DNA from 4 places in the Mycobacterium sp. AMU20-3851 genome. Region 1 is predicted to be linked to each of the others. Evidence: predicted binding sites of a transcription regulator. Region 1 holds the regulator's gene; each other region holds the start of a gene.
The links. Region 1 encodes LexA, which represses DNA repair genes until DNA is damaged. Its sites were predicted from a motif close to CGAACANNTGTTCG; they were not measured.
Positions count from the first base shown of each region.

Region 2: the regulator LexA is predicted to act here: its motif matches at 6,426-6,439, upstream of V4U86_RS19945 (HNH endonuclease signature motif containing protein).
Region 3: the regulator LexA is predicted to act here: its motif matches at 1,800-1,813, upstream of V4U86_RS18705 (HNH endonuclease signature motif containing protein).
Region 4: the regulator LexA is predicted to act here: its motif matches at 2,118-2,131, upstream of V4U86_RS00285 (DUF222 domain-containing protein).

Region 1 covers NZ_CP146371.1:3,382,877-3,390,244, forward strand. Annotated here, with positions in the region: gene V4U86_RS16190 (proteasome assembly chaperone family protein) at 1-253, shown strand, start outside; gene V4U86_RS16195 (alpha/beta fold hydrolase) at 297-1,319, shown strand; gene V4U86_RS16200 (PhzF family phenazine biosynthesis protein) at 1,345-2,043, shown strand; gene nrdR (transcriptional regulator NrdR) at 2,040-2,501, opposite strand; gene V4U86_RS16210 (LysM peptidoglycan-binding domain-containing protein) at 2,564-3,049, opposite strand; gene V4U86_RS16215 (TetR/AcrR family transcriptional regulator) at 3,208-3,774, opposite strand; gene V4U86_RS16220 (oxygenase MpaB family protein) at 3,919-4,872, shown strand; gene lexA (transcriptional repressor LexA) at 4,905-5,594, shown strand; gene V4U86_RS16230 (LGFP repeat-containing protein) at 5,614-7,368, opposite strand, start outside.
Region 2 covers NZ_CP146371.1:4,174,405-4,181,772, forward strand. Annotated here, with positions in the region: gene V4U86_RS19910 (tripartite tricarboxylate transporter permease) at 1-324, opposite strand, end outside; gene V4U86_RS19915 (tripartite tricarboxylate transporter TctB family protein) at 321-800, opposite strand; gene V4U86_RS19920 (Bug family tripartite tricarboxylate transporter substrate binding protein) at 818-1,798, opposite strand; gene V4U86_RS19925 (HAD-IIA family hydrolase) at 2,176-2,949, shown strand; gene V4U86_RS19930 (NAD(P)H-dependent amine dehydrogenase family protein) at 3,007-4,392, opposite strand; gene V4U86_RS19935 (flavin-containing monooxygenase) at 4,539-5,690, opposite strand; gene V4U86_RS19940 (EVE domain-containing protein) at 5,948-6,286, shown strand; gene V4U86_RS19945 (HNH endonuclease signature motif containing protein) at 6,444-7,368, shown strand, end outside.
Region 3 covers NZ_CP146371.1:3,884,496-3,891,863, forward strand. Annotated here, with positions in the region: gene V4U86_RS18700 (CaiB/BaiF CoA transferase family protein) at 1-212, opposite strand, end outside; gene V4U86_RS18705 (HNH endonuclease signature motif containing protein) at 278-1,795, opposite strand; gene V4U86_RS18710 (alpha/beta hydrolase) at 1,930-2,817, opposite strand; gene V4U86_RS18715 (TetR/AcrR family transcriptional regulator) at 2,814-3,413, opposite strand; gene V4U86_RS18720 (flavin-containing monooxygenase) at 3,410-4,756, opposite strand; gene V4U86_RS18725 (GntR family transcriptional regulator) at 4,833-5,516, opposite strand; gene V4U86_RS18730 (acyl-CoA dehydrogenase family protein) at 5,500-6,693, opposite strand; gene V4U86_RS18735 (acetyl-CoA C-acetyltransferase) at 6,690-7,368, opposite strand, start outside.
Region 4 covers NZ_CP146371.1:55,315-62,682, forward strand. Annotated here, with positions in the region: gene V4U86_RS00270 (TauD/TfdA dioxygenase family protein) at 1-96, shown strand, start outside; gene V4U86_RS00275 (DUF1942 domain-containing protein) at 103-585, opposite strand; gene V4U86_RS00280 (HNH endonuclease signature motif containing protein) at 684-1,511, opposite strand; gene V4U86_RS00285 (DUF222 domain-containing protein) at 1,508-2,113, opposite strand; gene V4U86_RS00290 (SDR family NAD(P)-dependent oxidoreductase) at 2,223-3,080, opposite strand; gene V4U86_RS00295 (aldehyde dehydrogenase) at 3,094-4,494, opposite strand; gene V4U86_RS00300 (TetR/AcrR family transcriptional regulator) at 4,569-5,171, opposite strand; gene V4U86_RS00305 (SDR family oxidoreductase) at 5,315-6,052, shown strand; gene V4U86_RS00310 (SDR family oxidoreductase) at 6,043-6,798, shown strand; gene V4U86_RS00315 (AAA family ATPase) at 6,810-7,368, shown strand, end outside.

The DNA.
Region 1 (7,368 bases):
CGAGGTGCACACCAAGATCAACGAGCAGGTCGAGGCGAGCGCCGAGGTCGCTCAGGTGGTGACCGCCCTGGAGCGTCAGTACGATGCGTTCGTCGCCGCACAGGAGAATCGCTCGTTGCTCGCCCGGGACGAGGAACTGCCCAGCGGTGACGAACTGGGCGCGGAATTCGAGCGTTTCCTCGCCCAGCAGGCGGACGGCAAGTTCGGCGAGGGCTTCGGCGACGGTTTCTCCGACGGCGGAGAAACGCCCTGATCTGCGGTGCTGACCGCCGACCGATGGCGAGGAACGGCGGGACATGACTGAGCGCAAAACCAACCTGCGCAGCGTGCCGGAGATCTCTCCCACGCTGCAGTTCCGCACCATCCACGGGTACCGGCGCGCCTACCGGATCGCGGGTTCGGGTCCGGCGATCCTGCTGATCCACGGTATCGGCGACAACTCGACGACCTGGCACACGGTGCAGACCATGCTGGCGAAGCGGTTCACCGTGATCGCGCCGGACCTGTTGGGGCACGGTCAATCCGACAAACCGCGTGCGGATTACTCGGTGGCGGCCTACGCCAACGGCATGCGGGATCTGTTGAGCGTGCTGGACATCGACCGGGTCACGGTGGTCGGGCATTCGCTGGGCGGCGGCGTCGCGATGCAGTTCGCCTACCAGTTCCCGCAGCTCGTCGACCGGTTGGTGCTCGTCGGCGCCGGCGGCGTCACCAAGGACGTCAACGTGGCGCTGCGGATCGCCGCGCTGCCGATGGCCACCGAGGCGCTCGCCCTGCTGCGGCTACCGCTGGTGCTGCCCGCGCTGCAGGCGGCCGAACGCATCGGCGGCGCGCTGCTCGGGTCGACCGGCCTGGGCCGCGATCTGCCCGACGTGCTGCGCGTGCTGTCCGATCTGCCCGAACCGACCGCGTCGTCCGCGTTCGCCCGGACCTTGCGTGCGGTGGTGGACTGGCGCGGGCAGGTGGTCACCATGCTGGACCGATGTTATTTGACCGAATCCGTTCCGGTTCAGCTGATCTGGGGCACCCACGACTCGGTCATCCCGGTCAGCCACGCCTGGCTGGCGCATTCCGCCATGCCGGGCTCGGCGCTCGAAATCTTCGACGGCTCCGGACATTTCCCGTTCCATGACGATCCGGATCGGTTCGTCGCGGTGGTACAACATTTCATCGACACCACGATGCCGGCCGAGTACGACCACGAACTGCTGCGCGACCTGCTGCGTACCGGTATCACCGAACGGGCCATCACCGGCTCGCTGAACACCCGGGTCGCGGTACTCGACGCGATGGAAGCCGACGAACGCAGCGCCACCTGAGACGTCACGGACATACCATCGAGGTATGGCCGTCGATGTGACCGTTCTGCGGGTGTTCACCAATTCTCACGGTGAGTTCGGTAATCCACTCGGCGTGATCGACGCCGCGACGGTCGACCCCTCCGACCGGCAGCGCATCGCGGCCGAATTGGGTTACAGCGAAACCGTATTCGTCGATATCCCGGAGCCGGGCGCAGCGAGTGCCCATCTCCGGATCTACACCCCGGCCACCGAGATCCCGTTCGCCGGGCACCCGACGGTCGGCACCGCATGGTGGCTCAAACAGCGGGGTACGCCGGTGCGGACACTGCAGGTCCCGGCCGGACTCGTGCAGGTGAACTATCTGTCCGAGGCCGATGGCGAGTTGACCACGATCAGGGCACGCTCCGACTGGGCCCCCGAGCTGATGATCTACGACCTGAACTCGCCCGACGACGTCCTCGCCGCGGATCCGTCCGATTACGCCGACGACGCCCAGCATTACGTGTGGGCCTGGATGGACCGCGACCGCGGGGCGTTGCGGTCGCGGTCGTTCGCGCCGCAGCTAGGGATCATCGAGGACGAGGCCACCGGCTCGGCGGCGGTGCGGATGACCGATTATCTGAGCCGCGACCTGCACATCACGCAGGGCAAGGGTTCCGAGATCCGCACCTGGTGGGATCCGACGGGGTGGGTGAAGGTCGGAGGCCGTGTCGTGGAGGACACCGGCGTACGGCTGGGTTAACCGGATGAGGAGACGCGATGGGCGCGCAGCGCCTCGATCTCGCGCTCGAAATCATCAGCCGAGGTGAATGACCGGTACACCGAGGCGAACCTCAGGTATGCGACCTCGTCGAGATCGCGCAGGGGGCCGAGAATGGCCAGACCTACTTCATTACTGGGGATCTCCGGCGATCCGGCCGCACGCACCGCATCCTCGACCTGCTGGGCCAGGAGGTTCAGTGCGTCGTCATCGACCTGGCGGCCCTGGCATGCGCGCCGCACACCCCGGATGACTTTCTCTCTGCTGAACGGTTCGGTGACGCCGCTGCGTTTGACGACGGCGAGCACCGCAGTTTCCACCGTGGTGAACCTGCGCCCACATTCCGGGCACGACCGGCGGCGCCGGATCGCCTGACCCTCGTCTGCCTCACGGGAATCGACGACACGCGAGTCGGGATGGCGACAGAACGGACAGTGCATCACCGCTCCTTCGCCCCACCGCAGGTCAACCAACTCGAGTGTCTTCGAGCGTACCTGGGTGATCAACCGATCGGGGCAATGAGGGTCTGGCCGGCCTGCACGGTGCTGGTTTCGAGCTTGTTGAGTTCGCGGATACGCTCCACCACCGGCCCGGCCGGCACATCCGGTGCCACCCGCGCGGCGATGTGCTGCAGCGTCTCACCGGCTTCCACGTACACCACGGACAACCGGGTGGGCATCTGCACGGGTTCCTCGGTGGGACCGCCGAGCTGGGCGACCAGCCCGAGCCACAGGGTGAACCCGCCGGCCAGCAGCGCCAGCAGCACGGTGGCGACCGGGGTGATGGGCCGACGGCGGTGCGAGGCGCGCGACATCAGCACGCCGGTGCTGCGGTAGCCCAGCGGCGCCCCACCGGGGCGCCGGGACTGCACGCGCCGACGGCGAACCACCACGTCGCGGGGCAGCGGCCACACCTCGGGCACCGTCTCCGTCTGCCGGGGACGCGCATCGAACTGCCGGGCGCTGGTACGAGCTTCGAGAATGGTCATCGGACTGCTGCCTCTCGGTAGGGTCGGGCTGGGTCTCGCTTGGCGGCTTTCGCCTCTGTGTTCGAACGATAGTCGATCATGTGTTCGATGGATAGAACACGTGATCGAACTGTTGCCAAACGATAGACCGGACCACCGACAAGTAGTCCGTGCGCGAATCAGCCGGGGCGGCCCGCCAGCAGCCCACTGGATGCGAACTTCAGGCCGCTGCGCAGTTCTTCCAGGCTGATCGGGTCGTCGCTCTCGATATACCGCAGGGTCGTGGCAACGGCCATGTTGAAGAACAGCCAGGCCAGGGCGCGCGGACTCAGCTCGTTGCGGTACTGGTCGCGGTAGTGGCCCATGTGCAGGGTCGTCATCGCCAGCAGCGTCGCATTCAGCCCGGAGACGTTGTCGAAGGTGCGCACATGGTCGGGCCGCTGCGCCAGGTAGCGGATGAGTTTCCGGTTGGCGAGGGTGAACTCGATGAGGATGTCGATGGACGCCTGCATGGCCTCCTCGGGCTCGTGCATGGTCACCGACCGCAGCATGTCCTCGATGGCGGGCGCCTGCTCGGCCGCGAGCCGCTCGATGGCCGCGTCGATGATCTCCTCCTTGTTGGAGAAGTACTGGTAGATGGACCCCTTGCTGATGCCGGCCTGCTCGGCGATCGCATTCGTGGTCAGTCGATCCGGCTCGGTCCGGCGCAGCAGAAGCGCGGCCGTGGACACAATTTTTGCGACCATTTCCCTAGACCGCTCTTGCTGCGGCCGCTTTCTGGGCCCTGAACTGTGTTTATCTGTGGCCATGGAGGCCCCCTTACGCGACTTGAATGCGACCTTTCGGTCATATTAGCGTCGGGTCCTCAGCACGAGGAGGTGCGCGCAGCCATGACTGCCACAACGGATCTGCCCATCCAGGGGAACCACGACGGCGACGAGCGCGAGCTCGTCCCGATGGACTCGCTGACCGCCGAGCACACCGGGCGGTGGACGTTTCTCATCGTCGACGGCGCGGCCTTCATGATGCAGGCCATGCATCCGGTCATCGCGGAGGTGACCGGCCGCTACTCGGCGGCCTTCCACGGCGACGCCGGCGGCCGGGCGATCCGCTCGATCGACTCCGTGCTGCGCTGGACCTACGGCGGCACCGAGGCGCTCGCCGAGGGGGACCGCGTCCGGGCCCTGCACAAACCGCTCACCATGACCAGCGCCGCCACAGGCAAGCAGATCAGCGCGCTCAACACCGAGGCCTACCAGTGGGTGATCGCGACCGGCTACATCGTCACCGCACAGGGCGGGAAGTTGCTGATCGGCCGGGACTTCACCGATGCCGAGAAGGACGAACTACTCCGGGACAACCGGCGGTTGGCCCGTCTGCTCCACGTCCCGATGCGGGGATACCCGCGGACCCGGGTGGAAATGGACGCCTACTTCGAGGCCATGATCGACAAGCTGGAGGCCACCCCACAGGCCCTGCAACTGATCGAGGAGATGGTGACCGGGCAGGTCGACCTGCCGGCCTCGGTACCGGCGCCGCTGCGCCCCGCGGTACGGACGGCGTTGCGGCCCGCTCTGCGGTTCAACTACCTGTCCATCGTCGGACTGCTCGATCCGCGACTGCGCGCCAAGCTGGGGGTCGGCTGGAGCCGGCAGGAGGAGCTGCAACTCCAGCTCATCTACGCCGCGATCCGGACGGCGTACCGGGTGCTGCCGGACCGGCTCACCTACTTCCCGCTGGCCTATCACGCGCGCAAGCACCACGAGTGCCTGCAGAAGATGACGCAGCGGCAGCAGAAGTCGTTTGCCTACCACCTGCCCGACACGCCTCGAACACATGTTTGATTATCTGTCCGGCGGCGACTACATTCGGCGCCATGAGCGAGAGCACCGAACACCCTGAGGCACGCTCCAGTCTGACCGAGCGTCAGCGCACCATCCTGGAGGTCATCCGCACCTCCGTGACCGAGCGCGGCTACCCGCCGAGCATCCGCGAGATCGGCGATGCCGTCGGTCTCACCTCCACCTCGTCGGTGGCCCACCAACTGCGCACCCTGGAGCGCAAGGGCTACCTGCGCAGAGACCCGAACCGCCCACGCGCCGTGGATGTCCGCGGCGCGGACGACAACGTGGCCCCGAACAATGTGACCCCGATCGTGGCAACCGAGGTCGCGGGTTCCGACGCGCTGCCCGAGCCCACCTTCGTCCCGGTCCTGGGCCGGATCGCCGCCGGCGGGCCGATCCTGGCCGAACAGGCCGTCGAAGAGGTCTTCCCACTCCCCCGCGAGCTGGTCGGCGAGGGTTCCCTGTTCCTGCTGAAGGTCGTCGGCGAGTCGATGATCGATGCCGCGATCTGCGACGGCGACTGGGTTGTCATCCGGCAGCAGAACGTCGCGGAGAACGGCGACATGGTCGCCGCCATGATCGACGGCGAGGCCACCGTCAAGACCTTCAAGCGCACCAAGGGTCAGGTGTGGCTGATGCCGCACAATCCGGCGTTCGACCCGATCGACGGTAACGACGCCCAGGTGCTCGGCAAGGTCGTCACCGTCATCCGCAAGGTCTGACGGGTTCGCCCGGGGAGGCTCAGTCGGCCCGGACGAACCCGTTCGTCCGGGCGAACTCCTCACTGGCGAACCAGATCTCGGCCTCGGTGTCCCGGTAGCCGGGGCTACCCGGAGCCCAGTACAGACCCGATTTGGTGTCCGCCTTGATCGGATAGCCCTCCGGCGCGCGGTACCGGTCACCGGTGGCCAGTCGCATCGACGTCCAGCCCGGATCCTCCGGTTCGTCGTCCGAGATGGCGGCGTGCCGGCCACTGGGGAAATCCGGTTCGTAACCGGACCGGACCGCCGTGGTGGGCGGGTCGAAAGTGGGCTCTTCGGACAGCGATTCGATCCGGGTCGGCGCGGTGTCCACCGCGTCGGGATCGGAATCGAAAATCAGATCGTCGGCCGGCGCCTGCAGTTCCTCGAGCTCGTCGCCCTCGTCGGAGTCGAAGTCGCCGCCGTCGAAGTCGCCGCCGTTGTCCTCATCGGTCTCGTAGTCGTCGAACCCGTCGTCGGTGGTCGGTTCTTCCGCGCCGGCCGAGATACTGCTGAAGGCAGGCACCTCGCCGGCCGGCGGTGCCGAGGCCCACAGGCTCTGGGTGGAGTCGTAATCCCGTTCGCCGTACTCGGGCTGAGTGTGCTCGGGCTGCTTGTACTCGGGGTCGTAACCGTGGTCGTTGTAGCCCTGGTTGTCGTAGCCCTGGTCCTCGTAACCGTGGTCGTATCCGTCGTCGGCGTAGCCCGCTCCGAAATCGTCGTCGGCATGGGACCGCCGGTTACGCAGGACCGCGACCGCGACGAGGCCGATCACGCCGATCAGCGGGATCAGGCCGAGCAGCCACCACCAGCGCCACGTGTACCACTTGTCGCCGCTGTCGGTGTCCGCAGCGGCCTCCGAGCCGGGGGCCGGGGCGGCCGGAGCGTCGGCACCCGGCACCTCCAGACCGGCGAGTTGGGATTGCAGGCCGGCCGGTTCGGTGCTGAACTTGCCGGTCGACTTGTCCCACGAGACGGACCCGCCGTTGAACTGCTGACTGATGACGCTGCCGTTCTCGGTCTGATCCCCCTTGGGGGCGCCGAGCTCACCGGTCGCGCCGCCGAGCTTCTGCCACGCGGCGTTCATCGCGCCGCGCACGATCACCGCACCGAAGTCCGGCGTCCAGAAGATCACCGGGTTGTCCTCGGCGGCGAACGGGACCACGCGGCTCTGCGGCGCCAGGCCGCCGTCGGCCTCGCTGGCGGTCGGGAATCCGAGATCCCCGGTGGGCCCGCCGACGCTCTCGTACTTGGCCAGCACCTGACCGGTCACCACATTCGCGCCGGTTTCGGGGCTGTAGAAGATCTTGCCGCCCGCGAAGTTCTGGCCGACGCCGTCCGCGCCGATCGCGTACTGGGCGCCCTCTTCGGCGCCCAACGGCCCCAGTGCCCCACCGGCGGCGCGGCGCGCGGCGTTGATCGCCGAGGTGGCATCGGAGGGAACGTCGACCGCGCCGAGCTGATCGGCGAGCTCCGGCGGCACCGTGGTGAAGGCGCGGGTCTTGCGGTTCCAGGAGATCTCGCCGCCGGTGAACTTCTGGGCAAGCACGTCGCCGTTGGTCGACTCGTCCTCGCTGGGCACGCCGAGCACCCCGGCCGATCCGCCGAGCGCATCCCAGGCCGAGTTGATGGCCCCGCGCACCACCCGGGCGCCGGTGTCCGGCGTCCAGAAGATCACCGGGTTGTCCGGCGCGCTGAACGTGGAGTTGCGGCTGTTGGCCGCGCGGCCGGGACCCTCGTCGATGGTCGGGAAGCC
Region 2 (7,368 bases), 790 kb from region 1:
GGTCAGCGCGATACCGGCTTTCCCCTGTTGCGCCAGGGGATAACCGTCGAAGGTGGTGGCGATGGAGGCCGGAGTGCCCGGGGTGTTGATCAGGATCGAGGGCACCCGGTCACCGAACTGGGCGGCGACGTAGATGGCCAGCAGGACCGCCAGGCCTTCCAGCGGCTCGAGAGTGAGGGTGAAGCCGGCGGCCAGCGCGACTGCCATGGCGGCGGTGATACCGGGCACGGCTCCGACCAGGGTGCCCAGCAGCACACCGATCAGCAGGCAGAGGCCGATCTTCGGATCGAGCAGGGCGCTGAACCCGTCCAGAACGGCGCTCACAGCGGCACCCGCAGCAACAGGCCGAAGATGGCCCACAGGATCAGCGTGGTGACCAGGGGGAAGACGATCAGCGCCTTGATGCCGCGGCCACCGAACAGGAAGGTCAGACCGATGAGCAGGGCGACGGTGACGGCCCGGAAATCCAGATACTGCCAGGCGATTCCGTACCCGATGATGGCTGACACGGTGGCCGCCAGCGTGACACCGCCCGACCGGGTGATGCGCGGCTCGTCGGAGGACACCCGGCTGATCACCGCTTGGACCACCAGCACCACGCCGATCGCGATGATGGCGATGGACAGCGCGGTGGGCCACCACCGCGGACCGAATGCGCCTCCGTCTCGGGACAGCTCCAGCTGATCGGTGAGCACCAAGCAGGCGGCGCCGAGCGCGGCGACGGCGATACCGACGGCCACCTCGTAGCCGCGGTGATTCGGTTCACGGGTGGACTGCTCGACCACCGGATCCGGCGTCATCGATGTCAGCTCGGCGGTCACTGCTGGGCCGCCAGGTCAGCGAACCTGTCCGACTCGTTCGTGACGAAGGTGCTGGTCTCATCGGCCGACCGGTGCAGCGGGATGTTGCCGCCCGATTCGATCAGGTCGGTGTACTCCTTTGCCGCGGCGGCCTTTTCGATGGATTCCTCGAGTCGGTCGGCGACGTTGTCGGGCAGCCCGGCCGGCGCGGCGATCACGGCCCAGCTGCCGATCACCACGTCCAGCCCGAGTGACTCGGCGGTGGGAACGTCGGCCAGCGCGGGTGCCGGCTCATCGGTGAAGACCGCGAGGACGCGCAAGCGCCCGTCGTCGTGCGCCGGGGCCGTCTCACCGATACCGGCCACGACGGCGTCGACCTGGTTGCCGATCGCCGCCGACACCGCCGGTGCACCGCCGTCGAACGGAACTCCGGAGAACTCCACACCGGCGACCCGTCCGAGCTCCAAAGCCCCTGCCTCCCAGATGGATCCGGGGCCTGCATTGGAGACCGTGATGGATCCCGGGTCGGCCTTGGCGGCGTCGATCAGCTCGGCGAGCGAGGCGTAGGGGCTGTCGGCGGGGACGGCGATGGTTCCAGGCTGGGAGTTGACCTGGCCCAGGAATTCATAGGCGGCCGGGTCGATCGAGTAGCCCTGGTGCCCCAGCATGCTGACCTCCACCGGCAGCACCGCAATGGTGTACCCGTCGGGTTCCTGATCGGCCAGATACTCCATGCCCACCGAACCGGCGCCACCCGGCCGGTTCTCGACGATGACACTGACGCCCAGATCGCCCTCCATCTGCTTGCCCAGGGTGCGGGCGGTCAGGTCGGTGGCGCCGCCGGCCGCGGTCGGGGTGAGCAGCGTGATGTCGCCGCTGGGGAAGTTCTCCGCGGAGGCGCCGCTGGATGCCCGGTCTGCGCATGCCGACGTGGCGAACAGCATTGCGGCGAGGGCACAGCCGGTGATAACGGTGCGCATCGGACGCGATCGGGACACGGGAACCTCCATTGGTTCTTGTTGCACAGGGTGCAACAGTGTTGCTTACTGTGCACAGAGCGTAGCGCACATGTGACCGGCGGCATAGCCCTTCGCGTCCAGTGAGCTGCGTCCTGCCCGGCGGCCGGGTCGCCGCTTGGCACTCGGAATGGGGCCCGCACGCTCAAGTCCTCCCTGGAGCAGTCCGGAGGGATCCCCGAACTGGCCCCACTGATGTACGCCCTGGGGGATCTGCACGCAGCCACATAGCTGCGTAACTCATAACCCTCACCGTCAGCCCTTTCAATCGCCCTGGCGCTGCCGGAGACCCGAGCTATGGAACGGGTAGGGCATGTCGGTCGGGACACGCCGCTGAGTGGGGGTGGCACACTGGAGCGGTGCGATCCGAGGCTCAGTGCTGGCTCACCGACATGGACGGCGTCCTGGTACACGAAGAGCGCGCGCTTCCAGGGGCGGCCGAGTTCCTACAGCGACTCACGGCCAAGGAGCGGCCGTTTCTCGTCCTGACGAACAACTCGATCTACACCCCACGTGATCTCGCCGCGCGGCTCGCCAGGACAGGTCTCGACGTCCCCGAACACGTGATCTGGACGTCCGCCATGGCCACCGCTGCCTTCCTGACCGATCAGTTGTCCAACGGTTCGGCCTACGTGATCGGCGAGGCCGGTTTGACCACCGCGCTGCACGAAGCCGGCTACACCCTGACCGACGTGGACCCGGACTTCGTGGTGTTGGGCGAGACGCGCACGTACTCCTTCGAGGCCATCACGAAAGCGATCCGCCTCATACTCGGGGGCGCTCGGTTCATCGCGACCAACCCGGACGTCACCGGCCCGTCGGCTGAGGGCCCGCTGCCCGCCACGGGTTCGGTCGCGGCAATGATCACCACGGCAACAAACCGGCAACCCTACTTCGTCGGCAAACCCAACCCGATGATGTTCCGCAGTGCGCTCAACAGGATCGAAGCACATTCAGAAAGCACGGTGATGGTCGGCGATCGGATGGACACCGATGTGGTCGCCGGGATCGAAGCCGGACTGGAAACGATCCTCGTGCTGACCGGGTCAACCTCGGTAGAGGACATCGACAGGTACCCGTTTCGCCCGAACCGTGTCCTCCCGTCGATCGCCGAGGCGATAGAACTCGTCTGAGTCGCGATGCGTCGGCCGTCGGCGCCCGACGTCGACGACTCGACGCGGCCGGATCGTCTATCGCGGTGCTTGCCAACGCTTTCGGGTCGCGGCGATGGCCCGCCCGGCGATGCGATGGGGTTGACCGTTCGCCAAATCGATGATCGAGTCCGCAACCGACCAGGACATCTTGCCCTCGCTCATCACGACCATCTGCGCGACGCTCTGGTAGGCGGCCATGCCGACGAACGTCGCCGCCTCACGGTCATTGGTGGCCGTCTTCTTCGCCTGCCTGGCCACGACACGGTTGAGCAACCGCCCCACCCGTGAGGCTGCGAGATCCTGCAGGGTCGACTCGCGCGTGAAATGCGCACGCGAGGGTGGGGGCACCTCGGCGGCCGGCGCGGGCGGTGGTGCGGGCACCAGTCGGGTCGCGACCGCGGGAAGGTCGGAATAACCGACGATGCCCGGCCGCGCAGCGACGACGGCCGGAATCGCGTTGACGACCGGCATGGCCGTGATCACCGAACCGATTCCGACCATCTCGTCCATCGTCATCGAGCCGAACTCCGGTAGCACCCCGGCCCGCAGGGTGACGTTCGGATGGCCGCGGACCTCGATCTCGTAGGCCATCCCGATGTCCCATGCCGGGGTCAGGTCGGGGGTGATCGTCCACTTCACGGCGGTCTCGACGACGTCCAACCCGCCGACCGAGCCGATCCAGCGTGCGTAGATACCGGCGACGGTACCCGCGCGAACGTCCCGTCCGGGGATGTCGAGATCCTTTGCCGCGTACGCGAAATCGACATCGCAGCGAATACCGTCCACAGACAGGCCCAGCAGCTCGGCCAGCGCCTCACAGGTGTCGCCGAACGGGATGGTGGCATGCGCGATGTCCGCTTCGTGGTTCGTGTCACCCGCCGGACGCCCCCACCCCAGCTCGTCCTGGTTCGCGTCCCCGGCCCATGGCCCGATGTCGAAAGACTCAAGAATGCTCACGTAATTGGCGGTACGGCACACGTTGGTCGCGATCGACGCCAGGTACTGCACGTAGCCCGGGTTCACGCCGCTGCCGAACATACTCACACCACCTTCGAGGGCGGCGGCCTCGATCCGCGCACGAGCCTCCTCGCCGTAGGCGCGGCCGGTCATGAAGTGTGCCGTCGTCGCGACGTTGATGCCCGCCCGAAGCAGCGTCTCCAGATGGCCGATGTCGGGGTGCAACGGCATATAGACAACGCAGTCCGGCTTCAGCGCCAGGATTTCGTCGATGTCATTGGTCGCCGCGACACCGAGTCTGCGGTCGAGCCCGCACAGCTCACCGAGATCCTTGCCCACCTTGTCGGCGCTATAGGCGTAAACACCGACCAGTTCCAGGCCGGGGCGCTCCAGAATGCCCTTGACCGCCTCACACGAGATATTTCCGGTGGTCCACTGCACCAGGCGGATCGAGGCGTTGGTCACTGAGCACTCCAGGGTCTGGCGCGGCGGGGATCGGGCTGCAGGTAGCGCATGACGCGAAGCCTACCTAATCTCTTTACAACACTCACCCATTTTGTAAACAGCGTGATGATCCGATGCCGCTTCAGGCAGCGCCCGACGAGTCTCGGTCAGACCGGATTCGCCGTATACCCTGCTACCTCGTCCGCCAACCCCGAGGCCGCTCGCCGGAACGACCGAAGCGGCCCCACCAGAGGCTCGTTGTAGCCGGCGAACCACAAGCCCGCTGCAGCGGATGGCGTTCCGTTGCTCACCGGATCTCCCTCGGAATCGAGCACGCCGAGGTGGCCGACCATATCGTCGAGACCCTTGGTATATCCCGTGGCGGCGATGACGACATCGGGGTGCACGGTCGTCTGGTCGGAAAGCTGGACGCTGTCACCGTCGAAGGACTCGACGGCCGCCACTACCTCGATGCGGCCGTCCTCGACCCGAGGCACCAGATCGTCGCCCAACGTGGGGATGCGGGTGTCCTCGATCAACGCACGGTAGATGCCTTTGCGTGGTGCCGGGAGGCCGTTCTCTTTCAGGTCACCCCACCAGAGTGTGCGCATCACAGCTGCGGCACGGTCCAGCACCTTCACGGGCAGTCGATCGAAGGCGTCGCTGAACAGGTCGACAGGAACGCCGGCGATCGCCCGTGGCACCAGGTGCGGCGGTGTGCGTACCGACATCCGCACTCGGCCTGCCCCAGCGGCGCTGAGGCGTACGGCGATGTCGGTGGCCGAGTTACCTGACCCCACGACCAGAACATCGCGCCCCACGTACGGGCCGGCCCGGTGATAGTCGATGGAATGCAGCAGGTCGCCGGTGAACTCCCGCGCCCCGGGCCAAGACGGGGTGCGCGGAGTGTGGTAGTTGCCGGTCGCCACGACTATCGTTGCGGCACTGACACTTCCACCATCGGTGTGCAGACGCCACCCCACCGCGTCGCGGTCGATGCGCGCGACCGCCACGCCCATCCGCAGGCGCAGCTGCTGCCGCCGCACGTAGTCGTCGAAGTAGTCCACCATGGCGTCGCGAGATGGCCACCGCCCGTGCCGGCTGGGTATGTGCTGACCTGGTAGATGCGACCAGTAGCCGCACGTGTTCAACCGGAAGTCGTCATGGAATCGTCGCCACGATGACGCCGGTTCGGGTGCACGGTCGAGCACCAGGGCGTCGATCCCCCGCAGGTGGCGCAACTGCCGGGCCACGGCCAAGCCGCACGGCCCCGCGCCGATGACGGCGGTCCGCTCGTCGGCACCACTCGGTGTCTGCACTCGGCCCTCCTCTTATCCGGCCTGACCCGGTAGGGCAACCATTCCCGTCTGCCGGGGGGCTCACACATATGCCCGGGTGCCCGCTCTGGCTTGCCCGCCGGCACACGTTTGACGTGCACAGCATCCGCGCAGTCCTGGCCAGTTCAGGCAGACTCGACGCCATGAGGAATCGAGGCGATGGACCGCGAAGGATCACCGCTGAGACTCTCGGCGGGTGGGTAATAAAGTGCAATCCGGCCAAGACGGACCTGGAGCCCATGCGGGCTGCCGGCGTGGCCAACCCGGCCTGGTGCGTCGCCGACAACTACCGCGCACGGCTCATGCAGCCCGGTCACCGGGTGCTGTTCTGGGTCACCGGGCCGGCACTGCGCGGGATATGGGGTGTCGGCCGGGTCGTCGGAGCATTGTCGAATGACAACGGGCAGTTGAAGATTCCGGTTCATATTCCGCTCTTTCACGGTCCGGTCACCGCAAAGGATCTCGGCCTGATTCCCGGCCTGCGCTCGATGGAGGTGTTCCGGTCGCCTCAACAGGCCAATCCATCCTGGGTGACCGCTCCCGAGTGGGCGTTGATCGAACCGCTCCTGCTGCGTTGACACGCGCCCGCGCCTTCCGCCGATAGCGTCCTGCCATCGGTTCACGTTCGAGTCGCTGAATTCAGCATCGTGAATCAGTCAAATATCTTCTGTCCCTTTGGTTTCACCAGTCACACGGGCGGCCGGATCTGTCGGTGGTCGCACGTATGTTCGAATCATGACAACGTCGGATTTGACTACTGCAGTCGCCGCCTACACCGCGAGTGTGGACGCACTGCTGGCCGCCGACGTCGACGCCTGCTCACACCGCGAACTGCTCGCCGCGTTCGCCGACCTCGAGACCGCCACCCACCGAGTCCCCATGCTCGAATACGCGATCCTGGCCCGCCTGCAACGCGAATCCAATCCCGCCGAGTTGGGTGCGACCTCCTGGACGAAACTGCTCACCCTGCGCACCCGGATGAGCAAGGGACGCGCCCACAAACTCCTCACCCGCGCCACCCAACTCGCACCGCGGCGAACACTGCAGGGCCAGCACATGGCATCGGAATGGGAGCACACCGCCGCCGCACTGACCCGCGGCGTGTTCGGTGAGGAGCACGTCGAAGTGATCCGCAAGTTCTTCCACGCCCTGCCCACCACCGTGGATCCGATCACCCGCACCCAAGCCGAGCAGTCCCTGGTCACAGCCGCCGCCGATCTGGACCCGCACTCGTTGACCGTCCTGGCGATCCGCCTGCTGGCCCTGCTACACCCCGACGGCGACGAACCCGCCGACGCGGCCGCCCGCAAAGCGGGTCTGCACCTGGGTTCTCAACAACCCGACGGCCTGAGCTACCTATCCGGGTGGGTCACTCCGAAACTGCGGGCCATGATCGAACCCATCCTCGCCAAATTCGCTGAACGCGGCCGCCACCCCGCCCGCGAACCCGAGCCCGTAACCACCGAACCCAACCTGTTCGACGAACCCGAACCGGATCCCGTGCCCGTGCCCGTGCCCGTGCCCAATGACGTTACCGGCGAGGACAATCCATTCACCCCACCACCGTCCACCCCGCTGCTGGATTCCCAGTGGCGCACCAAGGCCCAGTACCTCCACGACGCGGTCGCAGCAGCCTTCGACCTGCTGCTGCGCTCCCAGA
Region 3 (7,368 bases), 500 kb from region 1:
AGCGTCAGGGATCGCTTGTTGCGGTTGCACTGCAGAAAGGTCCCGCCCTCGCCGCCGTCGGTGACGGCCTGCACCCAGCGGTCCTCCCCGCCCTCGCGCTTCTCCACCCGCAGCACGTCGGCACCCATATCGGCCAGGATGGCGCTGCACCACGGCGCGGCGATGAACCGCCCGTAATCGAGCACCCGTATCCCGTCGAGAACGCCTGGCATGCCTGCACCCATCGCCGTCGAATATTCCACTGTAAGTATTACAGTATGGCGGGATGGCGCCCCGGTCACGGGTCGACCTCGTCACCCGCGTCGCGGTCCGGGCCGAGGAGTTCTTCGGGGTGGAAGTGGTGGTTGAGGGTGTCTTGGCCGGTGTCCATGAGTGGGGGTGGGTACCAGTGGGTGCGGCCGGTGTCGGGGTCGATGCGGGTGGTCCAGCCCATTTCGGCGAGGCGGTTGTCGGGTCCGCAGCCCAACGCGAGGGTGGGGGCGTCGGTGCGCCCGCCGTTGTTCCAGCTGGGCTGGGCGTGGTGGGCCTGGCAGTGACACGCGGCTTGGGTGCAGCCGGGGCGGGTGCAGCCGCGGTCGCGGTTGTAGAGCAGTAGGCGTTGGGCCTTGCTGGCCAGGCGTCGGGTGCGGCCGAGGTAGAGGGGTTCGGCGGTGTGTTGTCGGTAGACCACCAGGTAGTGGTAGGCCTGTTCGGCGAGGCGGATGAGGTCGGGCATGGGCATGAGGGTGCCGGTGCCGGTGACCGCGATCCCGGCCCCGGCTTCCAACTCCGCCAGCGTGGTGGAGACGACCACGGTGACCGGGATGCCGTTGTGTTGGCCGAGGTTTTTGGCCATCAGGGCATCACGCAGGATTGCTTTGAGGGCGTCGTGGTGGCGCTGGGCGCGGGTGCGGGTATCGCCGGTGGCCAGATCGGCCAGGGCACCGAAATCGGCGGGGCGCGGGTCTTCGCCGCCGCCGGGGGTGTCCGCGGGTTCTGCTTCGCCGTCACCGTCCACCGGGCCACACTCTGGTGCCGGTTGGGCCTCGTCGTCGAGTGGGTTGGGGTCCGGGTTGAGCTTGGGTTCGGGATCGTCGGGGTTGTTGATCCCGGGCCGGCCCCACACCTCCAGTGCGGTACCGAGATAGGCGGCCAACTCCGCATCCACCCAGCCGGTGATGCGGACCATCCCGTCGGCGTCCTGCGCGCCGAGGGTGATCCCGCGCCGGTGCCGGGCCATATCGGGGCCGTCGCCGTCTTGGTTGAGTTTGTAGAGCACCCGGGTGGCGGCTTCTTTCAACGTTTCCGGGCTGGTGGTCTTGGCCGCGGCGACCAGGCTGGCCTCCAAATCGGCGAGGTCGCTACCACTCATCCGCCCCGACGCGGACTTTAATGTCGCGCGCACGACCGCGATGTGCTCGCCGGCGATGCTGCCCTCGGCCAGCGCGGTCGCGCATGCCGGCAACACCGGGGCGAGCACGTCGCCGTTCATCGCGTGCCGCGGCCCGAGCACCTTAGCGTCGCGGACGCGGCGGGCAGCCTCGGCGCGGCTGATCCGCATCCGGGTGGCCAGCACATCGATCCAGGATTTCCCGCCGATCTCGTGCGGGGTGGCCCGGTCCATCAGCGCGGCCTGGATGCGGTGGTCGATCACCGCCTCGGCGCGGGCGCGCAGTTCGCGTTCGGACTGGATGGCCAACAACTCCGCGGTGTCGAACACCGTGAAATCGGCATCCAACAAAGCCTTGACCGACGCGGCGTGATCGGAGAGGGCGTGCTGCACCGTCTCCCGGCTCGCCACCACATCGATCTTCATGGCTAGAACATACGTTCGACCACCGACAGAAAACGGCAGAATGTGACACCAGAGACAAAAGGGGTCAAAGAAATTTCTGAGACAAGAAGTCGCGCGAATGTCGCTGCGAGGTAGGCACTTTCGCACCCACGATCTCAACCCAGCTGCAACACCCGGCGCAGGAACGTCACCTGATCGGTGACGGTTTTGTCGAACCACTCGTTGCCCGGCCACACGTCGAAGTGATCGCACGCGTACCGGTGCACCTGGGCGCGGGCCAACTCGGCGGTCTTGGCCACCGCCCCGGCCGGCACATACCGGTCGAAATCGCCGATCTGCACGAGCACCGGGCACCGCAGGCTGCGCGCCGCGGCCTTCGTGCTCATCCGACCCAACTCCATCCCCACCCCGGCATCGATCTCATTACGCCAGGTCGGACCCGCCATGGCGGTATAGCTTTCGTACGCGCCCGACAGAGTCAGCGCGCCGGGCTCCCCCGGGCGTCCGACGATGGGCATCAGGGTGGCGGTGCCGCCGCGGGCCACCGCCGCCTTGCTCCGCAAACCGATGGCGGTCCAGCGCGCGGCGGTCAGGACCCCGCTGGAGGCCAGCGAAGACCGGCCGGCCGCCAACCCGCTGGTCATCGGGGTCAACGCGATCACCGCGGCGATGTCCGCCCGCCCGGCCGCCACTCTCAACACGTTGCCGCCCGACATCGATGCACCCCACAGCACCACCCGGTCGGCGTTCGGCAGCGCCAACGCGGTGTCGGCCGCGCTGTTGTAGTCGGCCAGCTGCCGTTCCAGCGAGATCGTCTGGCGCGGTTCGCCGTCCGAGGCCCCGAAACCGCGGTAGTCGAAGGCCAGCACGTCGAGACCAGCCTCGGCGAACCGTTCGGCGAACGGCGCCAACCCGGAATCCTTCGTGCCGCCGAAGCCGTGCGCCATCACCACGACCGGCCGGGCGTGGTCGCCGTCGGCGCGGAAATACCATCCGCTACAGCGTGTTCCGTGTGACTGGAAGGACAACTCTTGGTGCGTCATCGGCCATCTCCGTAAATTGTGCTCAGCCATATGGCGGCCGCTCCGTCGATCAACTGATCCCGCGTCAGCGATCCGCCGAAGAGGAACCGCTCCACCATCCGGTCGTTGAATTCCAGCAGTACCGCCGCCAGCACCTCTGGATCGGGCGATGCCTCCGCCCGTTCAGCGCGGATCAGTTCGGTCACCGACGGTTTGAAGGCATCCCGCCCGTCATCCCAGATCTCGCGGATGGTGGCACTGGATCCGCGCGCCTCCAGCATGGCGCTGAACACGTGCCGGTACCGGTCCGCACTGTCGAACAGACCTTCCAGCATCGCGTACACCCGCTCCCTTGGCGCCCCACTGCCGGTGGTGAATTTGTCGCTGACCACGAAGATCTCGGCGACCAGGCGTTCGATCAGCGCGGCGACCGCGGCCGCCTTGTTCTCGAAATAGAAGTAGAAGGCCGATCGCGTGACGCCGGCCTGCGCGGTGATCTCGGCGACGTTCACGGCGTCGAGGCTGGATTCCTGCAACCAGGAGTCCAGCGCGTCCAGGATCGCCTCGCGGCGCTCGTCGCTGCGCAGCGCCGGCCTGCGGTCGGTCGGCGACCTCATACCGGCGCGAGTTCCGGGCGGGCCGCGGCGGCACGCTTGATCCCGGCCGGGATCTCCTTGGTGCGGATGTCGTGTTCGTAGTAGAAGTAGTCGACCTGCTGGGTGTGCCGGGCCCGGTTGGTGCAGTGCCCGGCATGCAGCTGTTGGTCGGCGTCGATGACGCGCTCCATCTCGTCCACGGAGGGCAGCGCGTACCTGCCTGCTGCGTAGGCCGCCAGCAGCCGGGACTGGCATTCCACGAACGGGAACAGCGTCGGGATGGCCTGCGCGAAACCGATGAACACCAGGTCCTCGAATCCCGGCTTGAACATCCGCTTGTACAACCGGATCTGGTTCTCCGGGGCGCTGATCAGATCGGGATCGAAGAACGGGAAGGTGATGTTGTATCCGGTGGCGTAGATGATCACGTCGAACTCGTCCGAGGTGCCGTCGTCGAAGTGCACGGTGTCCCCGTCGAGCCTCGACACATTCGGCTTCGGGATCACGTCACCGGAACCGAGCCGCAGTGGCAGCTCCACCGACTGGGTCGGATGCGCCTCGAACAGTTTGTGATTGGCCGGCGGCAGACCGTACTTGGTCGGGTCGGCACCCACCAGCGGGGCGAAGGCCTGTGCCGCCTTGCGCTGCCAGGACAGCGGCAGGTAGGGCGTGGTCTTGAAGATCTTGTCCCCGGGCTGTCCGGCAAGGTATTTCGGCACGATCCAGGCGCTCGACCGGGTCGACAGCGTCACCTTGTTCTGCAGGGTCTTCGACGAGAGTTCGACGGTGATGTCGGCGGCGCTGTTCCCGATCCCGACAACCAGGATCCGTTTGCCGGTCAGCGCCAACGGTGTCTGCGGGTCGATGTAGTTGTGCGAGTGAATCGACTCACCGCTGAACTCGCCGGGGAACTCGGCCCACCGTGCATCCCAGTGATGCCCGTTGCCGACCACCAGCAGGTCGAATTCGCGCGTCGTCCCGGCCTGATCCTCGATCAGCCAGCCTCCGCCGGGACGCGGACGGGCGTGGCGCACACCGTTGTTGAATTCGATGTTCTCCAGCAGACCGAACGCATCGGCGTAGGAGTCCAGATAGGCCTTGACGTCGCTGTGGTGCGGGAACGAGGGGTAGTGAGCGGGCATCGGAAAGTCCTTGAAGGACAACCGGTGTTTGGAGGTGTCGATGTGCAGCGAGCGATAGGCGCTGCTGAGCCCGTTGGGATTGCCGAACGCCCAGTTGCCGCCGATCCGGTCGGACATCTCGAAGGTCGTATAGGGAATCCGGTAGTCCTTGAGCATCTTGCCCGCGGTCAGCCCGCTGATCCCGGCACCGATGATCGCCGTCCGCGGCTGGCTTCGCACCACAGTCACTCCTCGGGGTCGCTGTGATGCGGAACACTACCCAGACGCACTGACGCACGTCAACAAGTTCTGACACACGTCAAATAGGCGCGATGACCCCCAGCTCGGTCAGGTGCTCGCACAACGGGTCCACCCCGATGGTGAAGTGCTCGGCCATCGCCGTCCGGGCCTCATCGGGATCGCGGTTCTCGAACGCCGCGATCACCCGGCGGTGGTCCTTGATGGACTGCGTCGGCCAGCCCGGCAGCGTCGGGAACACCGATTCGGGCTGGTATCGGGTGATCCCGGACATGAACTGGGTCAGCTTGGGCGAGGCGGCGGCGACGTTGATCAGCCGGTGGTATTCGTGGTTGAGCCGCACCGTGCGCTCCGGATCGGACTCCCCGTACGCCCGCTCCAGCTGGTCCTGGATCTTCTTGAGCTCGGAAAGCTGTTCGGCGCTGATGTTCTCGGCCGCCCGTGCCGCGAGTTCCCCGCCGACGTAGGCCTGTACCTGGGCGACGTCGGCGAGGTCGCGCGCGGTGAACTCCAGCACCATGAACCCGCGACGGGGGTGCTGCACCAGCAGACCCTCGGCCCGCAGGTTCAGCAGCGCCTCCCGCACCGGGGTGACGCTGATCCCGAGATCCGCGGCCAGCTGATCCAGCCGCAGATACTCCCCGGCGCGGTAGGTGCCGTCGAAGATCCGGCGCCGCACCACCCGGGCGACGTCGTCGGACAGTTGCGGGCGAGCCGCGAAGTCCGGATCAGATCCGATACTCATCGAGCAGATTCTTGCTGATGATCGTCTTCTGGATCTCGCTGGTGCCCTCACCGATGAGCAGGAACGGGGAATCCCGCATGAGGCGCTCGATCTCGTACTCCTTGGAGTAGCCGTAACCGCCGTGGATCCGGAAGCTCTGCTGGGTGACCTCCGCGCAGTACTCGCTGGCAAGGTATTTCGCCATACCGGAAGCCACGTCATTGCGATCGCCGGAGTCCTTCAGTCGCGCCGCGTTGACCATCATCAGGTGTGCGGCCTCGACCTTGGTCGCCATCTCGGCGAGCTGGAAGGCGATCGCCTGGTGTCCGGCGATCGGCTTGCCGAACGTCTCGCGTTGCTGCGCATAGCGAATGGCCAACTCGAACGCCCGCAGCGCGACCCCACAGGCCCGTGCCGAGACGTTCACCCGACCGACCTCGACACCGTCCATCATCTGGAAGAAGCCCTTGCCCGGCACTCCGCCGAGCACATCGCCGGCCTGGGCCCGGTAACCGTCGAAGATCATCTCGGTGGTGTCGATGCCCTTGTAGCCCAGCTTGTCCAGCTTGCCCGGAATGGTCAGCCCCGGTAGCACCTCACCGAACCCGGCGGGCTTCTCGATCAGGAACGCGGTCAGGTTGCGGTGCGCCTTGTCCGCTCCCTCATCGGTTTTCACCAACGCGGCCACCAACGTCGAGCTGCCACCGTTGGTCAGCCACATCTTCTGGCCGGTGATGGTGTAGTTGCCGTCGCCATCGCGCACACCCTTGGTGCGGATCGCGGCGACATCGGAGCCCAGCTCCGGCTCGGACATCGAGAAGGCGCCGCGCAACTCCCCCGTCGCCATCCGCGGCAGGTAATGCTGCTTCTGTTCATCGGTGCCGTGCTGCCGGATCATGTACGCGACGATGAAGTGGGTGTTGATCACACCCGAGACACTCATCCAGCCGCGCGCCAGTTCCTCGACGCACAGCGCGTAGGTGAGCAGTGATTCGCCGAGGCCGCCGTACTCCTCGGGGATCATCAACCCGAACAGACCCATCTCGCGCATCTGGTCGACGATCTGCTGCGGGTAGGTATCCGAATGCTCCAGCTCCTGGGCGTTCGGGATGATCTCCTTGTCCACGAACTGGCGCACGGTGGCGACGATCTCGGCCTGGACGTCGGTCAGGCCGGGGGTCTGGGCAAGTTTGGTCATGCAGAAATCCGTTCGAATACGGCGGCCAGGCCCTGGCCGCCACCGATACACATGGTCTCCAGCCCGTACCGAGCGTCGCGCAGCTCGAGTTCGCGGGCCAGGGTGGCAAGCATCCGCCCGCCGGTCGCGCTGACGGGGTGCCCGAGCGAGATGCCCGACCCGCGCACGTTGGTGCGCTCCAGATCGGCGTCGGTGAACCGCCATTCGCGCATGCACGCCAGCGCCTGGGCAGCGAACGCTTCGTTGAGTTCGATGACGTCGATCTGGGAAAGGGTGAGGCCGGCTTTGGCCAACGCCCGCTCGGTGGCCGGCACCGGGCCGATGCCCATGATGTTGGGTGCTACTCCGGCCAGTCCCCAGGCGGCAAGCCGGACAAGGGGTTTGAGGTTGAGTTCGGCGGCACGTTTCGCGGTGGTGACGATGCACATGGAGGCCGCGTCGTTCTGGCCGCTGGAATTGCCTGCGGTGACGGTGGCATCGGGATCGGACTTGGCGAGAACCGGCCGCAGCTTGGACAGCGCCTCCACCGAGGTGTCCGCGCGCGGGTGCTCGTCGGTGTCGATGACGGTGTCGCCTTTACGCCCCGGAACGGTCACCGGGATGATCTCCTCGGCCAGCACTCCGCTGGTCTGTGCGGCGATCGCTTTCCGGTGCGAGCGCACCGCCAGTTCATCC
Region 4 (7,368 bases), 2.7 Mb from region 1:
AACCAGGGCGTGCTGCACCGGGCGGCGCCGTACGAGCCGAACTCGCCGCGAGAGATGTTGCGCACCACCGTGCTCGGTGACGAACCCATCCAGTAGCGCGCGTCAGGGCCGGTTGCCGCCCTCGGGCTGTCCCGGGATCCACGCGAGGATGTCCCGCATGCCGTCGTTGTAGACGACGCTGAACGGCATGTCGGGGCCCACCGCGTCGAAATAGAGCTTGCCGGTCACGCTGCCGCCGGGCCCGATCTTTCCTCCGAGGCCTGGCGACAGAATCAGCGGGAACAGGGTCGAGTTCTCCGCGCGGGCGTTGAACCGGTGGATCATGGGATCGACCTCGACCCCGAAGGTGTCGACGGTCAGCATGGCCTCGTACAACTGGCCGCGGTGCGGTATCGGATCGGAACTCGGCCTCAAGTCCTTGACGGTGTAACCGATGGATGGCGCCCCGGTCCAGTCGAGTATCCGCATCTGTTGACCGAACGGCTTGACGTTGTCGACCGCGGATGCCGGCCCGGCGGCGACGGTACCGACGCTCAGCAGGAGCACGGTGGCGGCGATGGCCCCCGCCCATTTTCTGATGTTCACCTTTGTCTCCCCTCATTGGTGTGCATTCATAAGGCGAACGCTACGCGCGGAATGGAGAAACATCCCCGTCGATTAGTGCACCTAAACGGCCGGTACGACTAGAACGGCGCGGGTTCGTCGTTGGCGATGAGCCAAGCCAGATGTTCTTCGGCTTGTTGCAGGCGTTGTCGGTTGTGCGCCCGCTCGGTGGTGATGCGGCGGATGCGGTCCTCGTGGCGGGGACGTTCGCGGGTGGGCATTTTCAGGCAGCGGGCCGGGCTCACGGGTCCGGCGGGGTTGAGGGTGGGTTCGCCAGTGGGGTCGCCAAGCCCGGTGAACCAGTGTCCGCCTTCGGGTTCGGTGGTGTACACGTGGCCGGTGGGTGAGGTCCAGACGATGGTGCCTCCTGCGAGTTGGGCGTCTTTCCAGTCGTGGAAGGTCTTCAGAAGGTGGTGGGCCCGGCATAGGCACTTGAGGTTGGACGGGTGAGTGGGCCCAACCGGATAGGGCACGGTGTGATCAATATCGGCATCCCAGGCCGGCACGTCGCAGCCGGGAAACCGGCACGTCAGGTCGCGGGCCCGGATGAACTCGGCGAGCTTGGCCGAGGGCCGGTAGCGCTCTTCGGCCCGGTCCGGCGGCTTGGCGACCTCACGCACGGTGCCGTTACCGGCGGCCTGTTCGACGGCGTCGGTGTCGATGTGTCCGTAGCCGGGCACGATCGCGGTGGAGCGGGCAGTGTCGGTGATCAGGTGCACGACCAGTTTCGCGCAGGGTGCGGCGCTGTTGGTGATCAACGGCTCGGCCGGACAGTTCGGTCGACCGCATGTGCACATCAGAGGCTTGCCGGCGAACACGGCGAAGAACGCATCGGTGCGGCGCTGGTCCTTGGTGCGCGGATCGGCCGGGCACACCGCCTCGGCCATGGTCTCGAGCACGGCATTCATCGCCGCCAGTGCTGCGAGGTCGATGCGACCCCAGATCTCGGCGGTGCCATCGCCATTGGGGGCGCCGCCGATTCACGGTCGCGGCGGATCTGCTCGCGGATACGCACCGTCTCGGGGTCCTGGGCGGCGATGACGGCATTGATGCGAGCCTCGATCCTGGGCTCCGACAGCCGAACCCAGGTCAACGCCTTCTCCGCCAGGCGTTCATCGACACGGCCCAGCACCTCGGGGTCGGTGATCAGTTCGGTGCGCGAGGCGATCGCCGCGAGCATCCGGTAATCCAACAGCCCGGTCTTGGCGGTTTTGAGCACCCGCGGTAACCGGGTGAACAGGTTGATCGCCATCTTGGTCTGCGCGGCGGCGCGGCAGCGGCTCAGGGCCAGGGCGGTGGCGACCTCGGCGACCAGACTGGCGTGCCCGTCGATGGCCCAGCACAGCTTTTCGGTGTCGTCTTCGGGTGCACGGGCCTCATAGAGCTGGCCGATGGCGAACAACCGCCGCGCCCCACACGCGTTCTCCTCGCGCGCCTCGGCGCCGATGTTTTCCACCGCCAGCGCGGCGCGGCGTTCCTCTTCCTCGTGGGGCAATCCGGCATCAGCCATGATTCGAACATTAGTTCGACGGTGTGACAGGTTGCCCATCCGCGTCGATTAGCGCGCTTAACCGAAACCCATGGGGGCACAGGTGGTTAGCCGCCCTAATCGACGGGGACTACCCGCGGGCCGGGCCGCCCCGGATGGTGAAGCTTGACGCGTCGTCGATCTTGTCGATATGTGCGGCGAACGACTCCGCGGTGGCCGCCTCGAGGTCGACGCCCGCCGTCTCGGCGATGAACACCCGGGACACATGCTTGCCGCCGACCCGGTAGATGTTGGCCGTGCGCTCACAGCTCTCGTGGCCGAGGTACACGACCACTGGGGTGACGTCCTCGGGATCGAGGTCCTTCACCAACTCGGTCATGGTGTTCTCGGTCATCCGGGTACGCGCGATCGGGGAGATGGCGTTGACCAGAATGTTGTTGCGCTGACCCTCGATCGCCAGCACGTTCATCAAACCGACCAGGCCGGTCTTGGCGGCCCCGTAGTTGGATTGGCCGAACGTCCCGAACAGTCCGGAGCCCGAGGTCGTCATGATGATGCGCCCGTAGTTCTGTTCGCGCAGCACCGGCCACGCCGCCCGGGTGACGTTGAACGCGCCCCGCAGATGTACGTCGATCACCGCGTCGACCTGCGCGGCGGTCATGTTCTTGAACGCCGCGTCACGCAGGATGCCGGCGTTGTTGACCAGCACGTCGACCTTGCCGAAGGCCTCGACGGCGGACCCGATGATGCCCTGCCCGCCCTCCTCGGTGGCCACCGAGTCGGTGTTGGCCACCGCCGAGCCGCCCGCGGCGGTGATCTCGTCGACCACCGCCTGCGCGGCCGAGGTGGCCGGGCCGGTGCCGTCCACCGCGGCGCCGACGTCGTTGACCACGACATGGGCACCCCGGCGGGCGAATTCGAGTGCGTGGCAACGGCCGAGGCCACCGCCCGCACCGGTGACCACGACGACGCGACCATCGAAGATCAAGGCAGACAAGGATTCACACTCCTGACGTGACAGCGATTGACTTGGTGTCGAGGTACCCCTCCAGCCCCTCGCGGCCGAGCTCGCGGCCGTAGCCGCTGCCCTTCACGCCGCCGAAGGGTGCGAACGGATCCATGGTGTAGCCCTGGTTCACCCCGAAGGTGCCGGTCTTGATCTGGGCCGCGACCGCCAACCCGCGGTCGGCGTCCGCGGTCCACACCGAGCCGGCCAGCCCGTACCCGGACTCGTTGGCGAGCGCCACCGCCTCGGCATCGTCCCGGTAGCCGATCACGGTCAGCACCGGCCCGAAGATCTCCTCCTGGGCGATGCGCATCGAATTGTGGGCGTCGGCGAACAGTGTCGGACGCACGTAGTAACCGCGCTCGAGCCCGTCCGGGAGCCCGGCACCACCGGTCACCAGCCGGGCCCCTTCGTCCTGGCCGATCTGGATGTAGTCGAGCACCCGCTGCTGCTGGCGCCGGTTCACCAACGGCCCCATCTGGGTCGCCGGGTCGGTGGGGTCGCCGACCGTGATCGATTCCAGTTCCGCCACCAGCGCATCGACGAACTCGTGTTGCCGGTCCGCGGGAACGAGGATGCGGGTCAACGCATTACAGATCTGGCCGCTGTTGGACAGGCTGGCCGAGCGCACCCCGGCGGCGACCGCGGCCGGCGCTGCGTCCTGAAGCACGATGGCCGCCGACTTGCCGCCGAGTTCCAGGCTCACCTTGGTGAGGTTGGCTGCGCACGCCGCGGCGACGGCCTTGCCCGCGGCCGTGGAACCGGTGAAGGACACCTTGTCGATGCCGGGGTGGCCGACCAGGCGCTCACCGACCGCGACACCGCCGGGAAGCACGCTGAGTACCCCGGGCGGCAGCCCCGCCTCGGTGAGCAGCCGCACCAACAGATCCGCGTCCAGGGAGGTCTCCGGTGCGGGTTTGACGATCACCGCACACCCGGCCAGCAGCGCGGGTACCACCTTGGCGATGGTGAGGAACTGGGGCATGTTCCACGGGACGATGGCGGCGACGACGCCGACGGGTTCCCGGCGCACATGGATGTCGGATCCGAAGAAGCCCGGCCGGATCTCCTGCCACGGGTATGCCTCCGCGGTGGCGCAGAACGCCCCGATCATGGCGGTGGGCAAGCCGACCTGGGCGCGCTGGGCGAAGGTGATGGGTGCGCCGATCTCGGCGGTGATGAGTTCGGCGATCTCGCCCCCGCGGGCCTTGTAGGCATCCAGGAAGCGTCGGATCACCGCGACGCGTTCCGGGGGTGCGAGCAGCGGCCAAGGTCCGGTGTCGACGGCGGCACGGGCCGCGGTGACGGCGGAATCGATCTGATCCGATGTGGCCTCCGGCACCTCGGCCAGCAGTTCCTCGGTGTGCGGTGACACCAGTTCCAGCACGTGATCCATCCCGACCCACTGTCCGTGTATCAACTACTTGCTAATTGGGTCGAGCATATACACCCCGGGCGAGGCCGGGTACATCAGCTCAGCTTGATCGCCGACAGGTACATCTCGACCGCAGGCCGGTACAGGTCGACGTCGTCGAGCTGACTGCCGAGCACCACCGAGTCGCTGGTCGCCACCAGGATCTGGGCGAAGGTCATGGGTGGGATGAGCAGCGTCGCGCCGAGCCGCTCCAGCCCAGCGACGATGAATTTGCTCAGTGCCTCAACGACTTCGGAGCGTTTGACGGCCACCCGCTCCCGTGCTTCGGGATTGCGCTGCAGATAGAGGGTGAACTCCATGCCCAGTGCGCTGTGCTCGGCGCCCCGGTCGAGGCTGAGCTGGCGCCAGCGGGCGGCGATGGCGTCGAGTTCGGGTGCGCCCACCTCGGTCGCGGTGGACAGCACCTCGGCGAAATTGTCGAAGTACCGGCGCCAGTAGCGGTCGCTGACGGCGAAGAACAGATCTTCCTTGGTGGCGAAGTGCTTGTAGATCGCGCCTTTGGTATAGCCGGCGGCGCGGGCGATGTCATCGAGGCTGGCCGGGGCGAATCCCTTGTCGGCGAACACCTCTTCGGCGGCGTCGAGCAGCAGGGAGCGGGTGCGTTCCAGGCGCCGTTCCCGAGTCCACTTCTCGACCATGGCCGCCATTCTGGCACAGAATCCCAGAACCCCGATGGTCGCTGAAATCCTATGCGGTATCACCAGGCCCTGGACGGAGCGGCTCGGCTGACTACGGACTTTCAAGGGTTTCGGTGGGCGGCCCGGGCGCGCACGCTGAAGGCATGAAAATCGTCATCATCGGCGGCACCGGGCTGATCGGTTCCAAGGTCGTCGCCAAGCTCACCGAACTCGGCCACGACGCGGTCGGGGTATCACCGCGCACGGGTGTGGACACCATCTCCGGCGAGGGTGTGGCCGCCGCGCTGACCGGAGCCGACGTCGTCGTCGATGTCACCAACTCGCCGTCCTTCGCCGACGACGATGTGCTGGCGTTCTTCACCACCTCCACCCGCAACCTGCTCACCGCCGAACGCGACCTCGGCGTCGGCCATCACGTGGCACTGTCGGTGGTGGGGGCGGCCGGCGTCCCCGACAGCGGGTACATGCGGGCCAAGGCCGCCCAGGAGAAGCTCATCGCCGAGTCGGGCGTCCCGTACACCATCGTGCGGGCCACCCAGTTCTACGAGTTCGTCGAGGCCATCGCCGGATCGGCCACCGACGGTGAGGTGATCCGACTGCCGCACGCGGCCATGCAGCCGATCGCCGCCGAGGACGTCGCCACCGCGGTGACCCGGGCCGCCGCGGGGACCCCGGTCGACGGGCCCATCGAGATCGCCGGACCGCAACGAATCGGGATGGACGATTTCGTCCGGACCGGGCTGGCCGCCAAGGGCGACACCCGGCAGGTCGTCACCGACCCCGAGGCGCCCTACTTCGGCGCGGTCATCGACGACCGCAGCATCGTGCCCCTCGGTGAGGTCGTCGTCTTCGAGACCACCTTCGCCGACTGGTGCGCGTAGTCGTCATCGGCGGCACCGGCAGGCTGGGATCGATGGTCGTGCGCGGCCTGACCCACATCGGTCACGAGGCGGTGGTAGCGGCCCGGGGAACCGGGGTCGACAGCGTCACCGGGACCGGGTTGTCGGACGCGCTGCGCGGCGCGACCACCGTGGTCGATGCCACCGACGCGCCGTCCTCCGACGATGCGGTGGCGCGGGAGTTCTTCGCCACCTCGACGGTCAACCTACTGGCCGCCGAGGTGACCGCCGGGATCCGCCATCATGTGGTGCTGTCGGTGGTGGGGGTGGATCTGCTGGCGCTGGGCAAGGGGTACTTCGCGGCGAAGTTGTTGCAGGAGAGACTGATCGCGGCGAGTCCCGTTCCGTACACCATCGTGCGCGCCACCGGGTTCTTCGAATTCCTGGACACAATCGCCGAATTCGGAGCCGTCGGCGACGTCGTCCGGCTACCGCCGGTACTGGTCAGCCCGATCGCCCGCGCCGATGCCGCCGAGGCGGTCGTCATCGCCGCAGCCGGAGATCCGGTCGGCGGCGTCCTGGAGATCAGCGGACCGCGCACCTACCGGCTCGACGAGATCGTCCGCATCGCGTTCCTCACCAGGGGAGACCGCCGTCGCGTGGTCGCAGATCCGGCGGCTCCGTACTGGGGTATCGGCATCGGGGAGCGCACCCTGCTCCCGTCCCGCGGGGCCATCCGGTTCGAGAGCCGGTTCGAAGACTGGCTGCTGGGCCGGATCGGTGGATAGCATGCTGCAGCATGCCGGGTGAAACGCGCGGACCGGTGCTGCGCGGCCGCGACTCCGAATGCGCGGCACTGCGTGAGGTGCTGGCCGCGGCCCGGTCCGGTGACAGCCGCGTCCTGGTGCTGCACGGCGAGGCGGGCGTCGGCAAAACCGCGCTGCTGCAATACCTGTCGGCACAGGCCGACGGCTTCCGGGTCACCCGCGTCGCGGGCATCCAATCGGATATGGAACTCGCGTTCGCCGGACTGCAACAGCTCTGCGGGCCGCTGCTCGACCGGCTCGACGACCTGCCGGGACCGCAGCGCGAAGCACTGGACGTGGCCTTCGGTCTGGGTGCCGGGCCGGCACCCGACCGCTTCCTGGTCGGCCTGGCGGTGCTGAGCCTGCTGGCATCCGCCGCCGATACCCGGCCGGTGCTGTGTGTCATCGACGATGTGCAGTGGCTGGACGAGGTGTCGGTGCAGACGCTGGGATTCGTGGCGCGGCGCCTGCTGGCCGAACCGGTGGCCCTGGTGTTCGGCCGCCGCGACGGCGGTGCCACCGTGCTGCCCGGCCTGCCGGAAATGCCCCTGG